Linked DNA regions of Sediminicoccus rosea. The protein of the gene in region 1 interacts with the protein of each later gene in a pairwise test. Links are inferred from orthologs where the notes say so. Each region holds a gene or a part of one and is shown on either strand. Other genes may lie near its edges. The genes, in order: murG and R9Z33_RS02285.

Region 1 (3,083 bases):
AGCCGGCGAGTGCCGCGCGGATCACATCCTCCGGCACATCCATCTCGACGCCGATGGCGATGGCCGCCAGCGCGTTCTGCACATTGTGCTGGCCGAGCATGGGCAGGCGGAAGGGCTGCATGGTGCGCGCGCGGCCGGTCACGCGGTCCTGCACCGTGACCTCGAAGCTGGCGCCCATGCGGTTGGTCAGCACCTTCTCGGCCCGCACATCGGCCTGGGGCGAGAAGCCATACGTCACGAGGCGCCGATCGAGCTTGGGGATCATCGCCTGCACGGCCGGATGGTCGGCGCAGAGCACGGCGAAGCCGTAGAAGGGGATGTTGCCGACGAACTGCGCGTAGCCCTCGCGCATCGCCTCCTCCGTGCCCCAATGGTCCAGGTGCTCGGCATCCATGTTGGTGACGACGGCGACGGTGCTGGGCAGGCGGAGGAAGCTGCCGTCGGACTCATCGGCCTCGACCACCATCCACTCGCCCGTGCCCATGCGGGTGTTGGTGCCGTAGGCATTGATGATGCCGCCATTGATGACGGTGGGATCGAGCCGCGCCTGCTCCAGCACGCAGGCGATCAGGCTCGTCGTCGTCGTCTTGCCATGCGTGCCGCCGACCGCGATGCCCCATTTCAGGCGCATGAGCTCGGCCAGCATCTCGGCGCGGCGCACCACCGGCAGCAGGCGGCGCCGCGCGGCCTGGACCTCGGGATTGTCCTTCTTCACCGCCGTGCTGACGACGACGACCTGGGCGTTGCGCAGGTTCTCGGCGGCGTGGCCCACCATCACCGGAATCCCGGCCTCGCGCAGGCGGGTCACGTTATAGCCCTCGGCGATGTCGCTGCCCTGCACCGCGTAGCCGAGGTTGTGCAGCACCTCGGCGATGCCCGACATGCCGATGCCGCCAATGCCCACGAAGTGGATGGTCCCGATGGAAAGTGGCAGCGCGCGCATCAGCGGGATTCCTGGAGGGCTTGGGTTCGGGCGGCGTGGGCGAGAACGAGGTCCGCCAGCTCCCGCGCCGCCTGGGGGCGCGCGAGGGATGCCGCATGCCGGGCCGCTTCGGCAAGCCTCTCGGGCGAGCCCAGCCATTCCGCCAGCAATTGGGTCAGCCGCGCCGGATTCGTCGTCGCCTGGGGCAGCACCAGGGCTGCCCCGGCCGCCTCCAGCGCCCGCGCATTGGCCACCTGGTGGTTGTCGATCGCGGAGGGCAGCGGCACCAGCAGCGAGGGCCGCCCGGCGCAGGCGATCTCCGCCACGGTCGAGGCGCCGGCGCGCGCGATCACCAGATGCGCGCCCGCGAGCCGGCCGGCGATGTCCGGGAAGAACGGCGAAAGCTCCACCGGGATGCCCGTCTCGGAATAGGCGGCGCGCACGCGCTCCAGATCCTCGACGCGGCATTGCTGCGCGATGAGCAGCCGGGCGCGGATCGCCTCGGGCAGGGCGGCGATGGCGGCGGGCACGAGGTCGGCGAAGACGCGCGCGCCGAGCGAACCGCCCGTGACCAGCAGCCTGAGCGGCCCATCCGCCGGCGGATAGCCGCCGCCGGCCAGCGCGGCGAGCGCGGGGCGCACTGGATTGCCGACCCAGCGCGTGCGCGCGCCCTCGGGCACGCGGGCCGTCTCCTCATAGGCCAGCGCCAGAAGCTCGGCGCGCGTCGCGAGCGCACGGTTGGCGCGGCCCAGCACGGCGTTCTGTTCATGCAGGATCAGGGCCGGACGCCGCTTGCCGAGGCTGAGGGCGGCCAGCGCGGGCGGAATCGCCGGATAGCCGCCGAAGCCCACCACGGCCGCGGCATCGAGCCGCTTCAGCAGCCGCCGCGCCGTCAGCATGCCGGAGGCCAGCAGCGCCGCGCCCTTCGCCGCGCGCAGCGGGCTGCGGCCGGCGATGCCCTCGCCCTTCAGCACGAAGCGCTCGGCATTGGCGAAGGCCGGGCTGTCAAAGGCGGCCGAGCGCGCATCGGTGAAGAGGACGATGCGCTCGCCGCGCGCGGAAAGCTCGGCGGCCAGCGCCTCCGCCGGAAACAGGTGTCCGCCGGTGCCCCCGGCGGCGATGGCGATGGGGCGCATGGCCGGGCCCCTCATGTCGGCACGGGCTGGGCGAAGGGCTGGGACTCCTCCGCCCTTGCGCTGCGCCGGCGCGTCAGCGCCAGCAGGAATCCCATGCCGATGGCGAGCGCGATGGAGGAGGAGCCGCCATAGCTGACGAAGGGCAGCGTCATCCCCTTGGTCGGGATCAGGTGCAGCGAGGAGCCCATGTTGATGAAGGCCTGCAGCCCGAACTGCACGAGCAGGCCGGTGGCCGCCAGCGCCACGAAGATGTCGCGCTCATGCATCAGGCGCACCAGGCCGCGGATCACCACGAAGGCGAAGATGGCGAGGATGATGAGGCAGGCGATCAGGCCGAATTCCTCGGCCGCCACGGGGAAGACGAAGTCGGCATGGGCGTCGGGCAGGGCGTCCTTCACGCGGCCCTCGCCCGGGCCGCGGCCGAAGAGCCCGCCATTGCCGAAGGCCTCCAGCGACATGCGGATCTGGAAATTGTCGCCCGCCTCGGGGTCGAGGAAGCGCTGCACGCGCGAGCGGACATGGCCGTGCAGCATGAAGGCCAGCACGGCGAGGCCGGCCACGCCGCCAGCGCCGGCCACCACCCACATCAGGTTGATGCCCGAGACGAAGACCTGCGCGAGGAAGACCGCGACGATGACGGCGAGCATGCCGATATCGGGCTGCTGCTTGAGCAGCACGGCGACGATGCCGATCAGGATGAAGGCGAGGATCAGCCCCGGGAAGCGGCGCGAGCGCTTGCCCTCCGCCATCAGCCAGGCGCAGACCACGGCGAGGCAGGGCTTGAGGAATTCCGAAGGCTGCAGGGACATGCCCGGCAGCGAGAGCCAGCGGCGCGCGCCCTTGATCTCGGTTCCGGCCACCAGCGTCAGCGCCGTCAGCGCCAGCGCGCCCAGCGCGCCCAGCATGGCGAAGCGCAGCACCCAGCGCGGCGTGAGCAGCGAGCAGCCGACCATGACGATCACGGCCAGCGTCGAGTAGAAGACCTGCCGTTCCAGGAACATGTGGCGGGAGGCGGCGCCGATGCG
Region 2 (3,304 bases), 3.7 Mb from region 1 along the record:
CCAGCACCACCAGGGCCACGATGCCGCCCACCACGGCCGAGGTCGCGGCATCGCCCACCGCGCGCGGGCCCCGGCCGGCCGAAAGCCCCGCCTGGCAGCCGATATAGCCGATCGCCAGGCCGAAGATGGCGGCCTTGCCCAGGCCGCCGGCCAGGTCCTGCAGCGAGAGCCATTGCTCCAGCTGGTTCAGCACCGCCACGGGCGGGAAGCCCAGCGCCGCCATCACGATCATCATGCCGATGATGCCGGTGACGTTCATCACCATGGCCAGCGCCGGCATGACGAGGGTGGAGGCCAGGATGCGCGGCACGACCAGCCAGGCCACGGGGTCGAGGCCCATGATCTTCAGCGCGTCCACCTCCTCGTTCACGCGCATGGTGCCGAGCTCGGCCGCATAGGCGGAGCCGGTGCGTCCGGCCAGGATGATGGAGGCGAGCAGGGGCCCCAGCTCGCGGGTCAGCGAGATGCCGACGAGCTGCGGGATGAAGATCTCCGCGCCGAATTGCCGCATCGGCACCGAGGATTGGAAGGCCAGGATCACGCCGATCAGCGTGCCGAGCAGGATGCAGAGCGGAAAGGCGCGCGTGCCCGCCTCATCCAGGTGGCGCAGCACCTCGGCCCAGCGCAGCCGCCAGGGGCGCGGGATGAGCCGCGCGGAGGCAAGCACCGTCTCCCCCAGGAAGACCATGCGGCCGGCCATGCCGCGCAGCTTGTCCAGCGTCGCGGCGCCGATGGCGGTCAGCGGGCGGAAGGGCCGGGGCGGCGGCGGCGGTGGCTCGGGCGGGATGGCCTTGCGGAAGCGCTCGAGCGCGGCGCGCGGATTGGCCTCCTCGGGTTCGCGCCACTCCGCCTCGCCCGCCCGCCGCGCGAGCGAAACCAGCAGGGCCGCCCCGCCGGAATCAAGCTGCGTCACCCCCGCCGCATCCAGCGTGACCGGCGCACCGGCCTTGGTGGCACGGTGCGCCTCGTCCCAGCCGGAAGCGGCTGCGGCGGTGTCGAGCGTGCCGCTGAAGCGCAGGACGAGACGGCCGGCCTCGGTCTCGGCCTGGAAGGGGGCGCTTGGCATCTGGCCGGGACCATGCACGTCCCGCGTGTGGGGCTTCAAGGACTTTCCCCGGATGTCAGCCTTGCAACGCATGCAGCAGCACGGCCGTGGCTGCCGCAACATTGAGACTCTCGACGAGGCCCGAGCCCGGCAGCGTCACCCGCTCGGCGCAGCAGGCCAGGATGTCGGGCGAGAGACCCGTCTCCTCCGCGCCCATGACCAGCGCGATGGGCTTGGTCCGCGCGATCCGGGCCGGCGGCAGCCCGCCCGAGGCGACCGCGCCCACCACATGCCATTGCCCGGAAAACCGGCGCAGCGTGCTGCCCAGATCCTCCGCGCGGAACACCGCCAGATGCTCCAGCGCGCCCTCCGAGGTGCGGAAGGCGGCGTCCGAGAGGTCGGCCTGGCGCGAATCGCCCGAGAGCAGCAGCGCCTTGGCGTTGAAGAAGGCCGCCGCGCGGGCGATGGCGCCGAGATTGTGCGGGTTGCCGATGCCATCCAGCACCAGCAGCACGGGCGCGGCGAAGAGCACAGGCGGCGGCGGCGTGGGGATCGGCAGCGCCCTGCGCGGATCGGCGATGGCGACGATGCCGCCATGGTGCTCGGTGCCCGCGATGCGCGCCAGTTCATCCTCCAGCACCTCGCGATAGGCCTTCTTGTGCCGCGCGAGGTAGCGGCAGAGCGGGCCCGCCACCGGCCGGCGCTCGGCCAGGTAGTGCAGGCGCTGCACCGCCTCGGGCCGCCGGAGGAACAGGGCCCGCACCGCATTCACCCCACAGATGCGCTGCGGCTCCGGCCGGCGCGGCGGGGGTGGGAAGCTGGAGGGGCCGTAGCCGCCGCGGAATTCAGACATCCGCCATGGCCTTGAGCTGCGCCAGCAGGGCCGGGGGCACGGCGATGCCCTCGGCCTCCGCGCGGGCGGCAAGCCCATCCCGCCGCGCGCCGGGCAGGCGGACGCCCTCATCGCCCAGCATGGCGGTGACCAGGGCTTCCATGCGGTCCAGGAAGGCGTCGTTGCCGGACAGCGCGCCCGGGTCCACCGCCAGGATGGCATGCCCGAGCCGCGGCGGGTTGGGCGAGGGGGCGAAGAAGCTGTCCGCCTCGAAGCCGAAGGCGGCGCCCCCCAGCGCCACGCACAGCACCTCGACCACGAGCGCGAGCGCCGCGCCCTTGGTGCCGCCCATGGCGAGCATGGCGCCGTCCAGCGCGGCCTTGGCGTCGGTGGTGGGGCGGCCTTCGGCATCGAGCGCCCAGCCCTCCGGGATGGGCCGGCCTTCCTTGGCGGCGACCATGATCTTGCCGCGCGCGACTTCCGAGAGGGCGAGGTCCACCACCATCGGCGCCGCATTCCGGCGCGGGAAGGCGGCGGCGACCGGGTTGGTGCCCAGCAGCGGGCGCCTGCCGCCCGGCACCGGCATGGCATAGGGCGAATTGGTGAAGGCCAGCGCCACCAGCCCCTGGCGGGCGAGGCGCCGGACCGGCAGGGCCATGGCGCCCGCATGGTGGCTGTTGGTGACAGCGATGAAGGCGACGCCGTGCTCGGCCGCGCGCCGCGCCGCCTCGGCCTCCGCCAGGTGCAGCGCGGGATAGGCGAGCCCGTTGCCCGCATCCACCAGCGCCGCGCCGCCCCGCGCATGGGTCACGCGTGGCACGGCCGCGCCATCGGCGCGCCCCTCGCGGAGGAAGCCCACATACATGGCGACGCGCGAGAGGCCGTGCCCGCCCTGCCCTTCCGCCTCGGCATCGGCCAGGGCCGCGGCGGTCAGCGCCGCCATTTCCGGATTGGCGCCGGCGGCGGCCAGCGCGGCGGCGGCCAGGGCACGGGCTTCGGCGAGGGAAAGGCGGGGCGTGTCGCTCATGCCGCGGTTGAAGCGCGGATCAGCCCCCGGGGCAATCGCGCCGCTCCAGCCGCATGGGCAGCCGTTCGGCCAGGGTGAGCGTCAGCCCCGCGGTGGGCACCACGGCCGGCCCGGGCAGCGGGCGCAGCCGGAAGCGGCGGGCCAGGGTGGCGATCGCCTGCATCGCGGCCCGCATCGCGAAGGCCTCGCCCACGCATTGCCGCGGGCCGAGGCCGAAGGGCAGGTAGCTGAAGGGCGGCGGCGGTGGCGCGCCGGGCAGGAAGCGGGCGGGGCGGAATTCGTCCGGCGCCTCCCAGTGGGCGGTGTGGCGGTGCACCAGCCAGGGCGCCACGAAGGCGATGCTGCCCTTGGGCACGGGCAGGCCTGCCACCTCCGTCGCCCGCCCCGCCACCCGCGCGAT

The links.
Region 2: the proteins of murG (region 1) and R9Z33_RS02285 interact in binary tests that used the Escherichia coli proteins (3 or more experiments, as listed by UniProt). The link is inferred for Sediminicoccus rosea from one-to-one orthologs.

Annotation. Positions count from the first base shown.
Region 1 is NZ_CP137852.1:4,204,649-4,207,731, reverse strand. Bases 1-2,775 are described here. They hold murG (undecaprenyldiphospho-muramoylpentapeptide beta-N-acetylglucosaminyltransferase), read right to left. Parts: upstream 2,059-2,775; coding sequence 943-2,058; downstream 1-942. Other genes in these bases: R9Z33_RS20220 (FtsW/RodA/SpoVE family cell cycle protein), read right to left, coding at 2,070-2,775; murC (UDP-N-acetylmuramate--L-alanine ligase), read right to left, coding at 1-943. Also shown: more of R9Z33_RS20220, read right to left, coding at 2,776-3,083. UniProt on the Escherichia coli protein: Cell wall formation. Catalyzes the transfer of a GlcNAc subunit on undecaprenyl-pyrophosphoryl-MurNAc-pentapeptide (lipid intermediate I) to form undecaprenyl-pyrophosphoryl-MurNAc-(pentapeptide)GlcNAc (lipid intermediate II).
Region 2 is NZ_CP137852.1:476,489-479,792, reverse strand. What follows is about bases 11-3,006. They hold R9Z33_RS02285 (TrmH family RNA methyltransferase), read right to left. Parts: upstream 1,899-3,006; coding sequence 1,122-1,898; downstream 11-1,121. Other genes in these bases: R9Z33_RS02275 (cytochrome P450), read right to left, coding at 2,924-3,006; R9Z33_RS02280 (Ldh family oxidoreductase), read right to left, coding at 1,891-2,904; R9Z33_RS02290 (ABC transporter permease), read right to left, coding at 11-1,105. Also shown: more of R9Z33_RS02290, read right to left, coding at 1-10; more of R9Z33_RS02275, read right to left, coding at 3,007-3,304.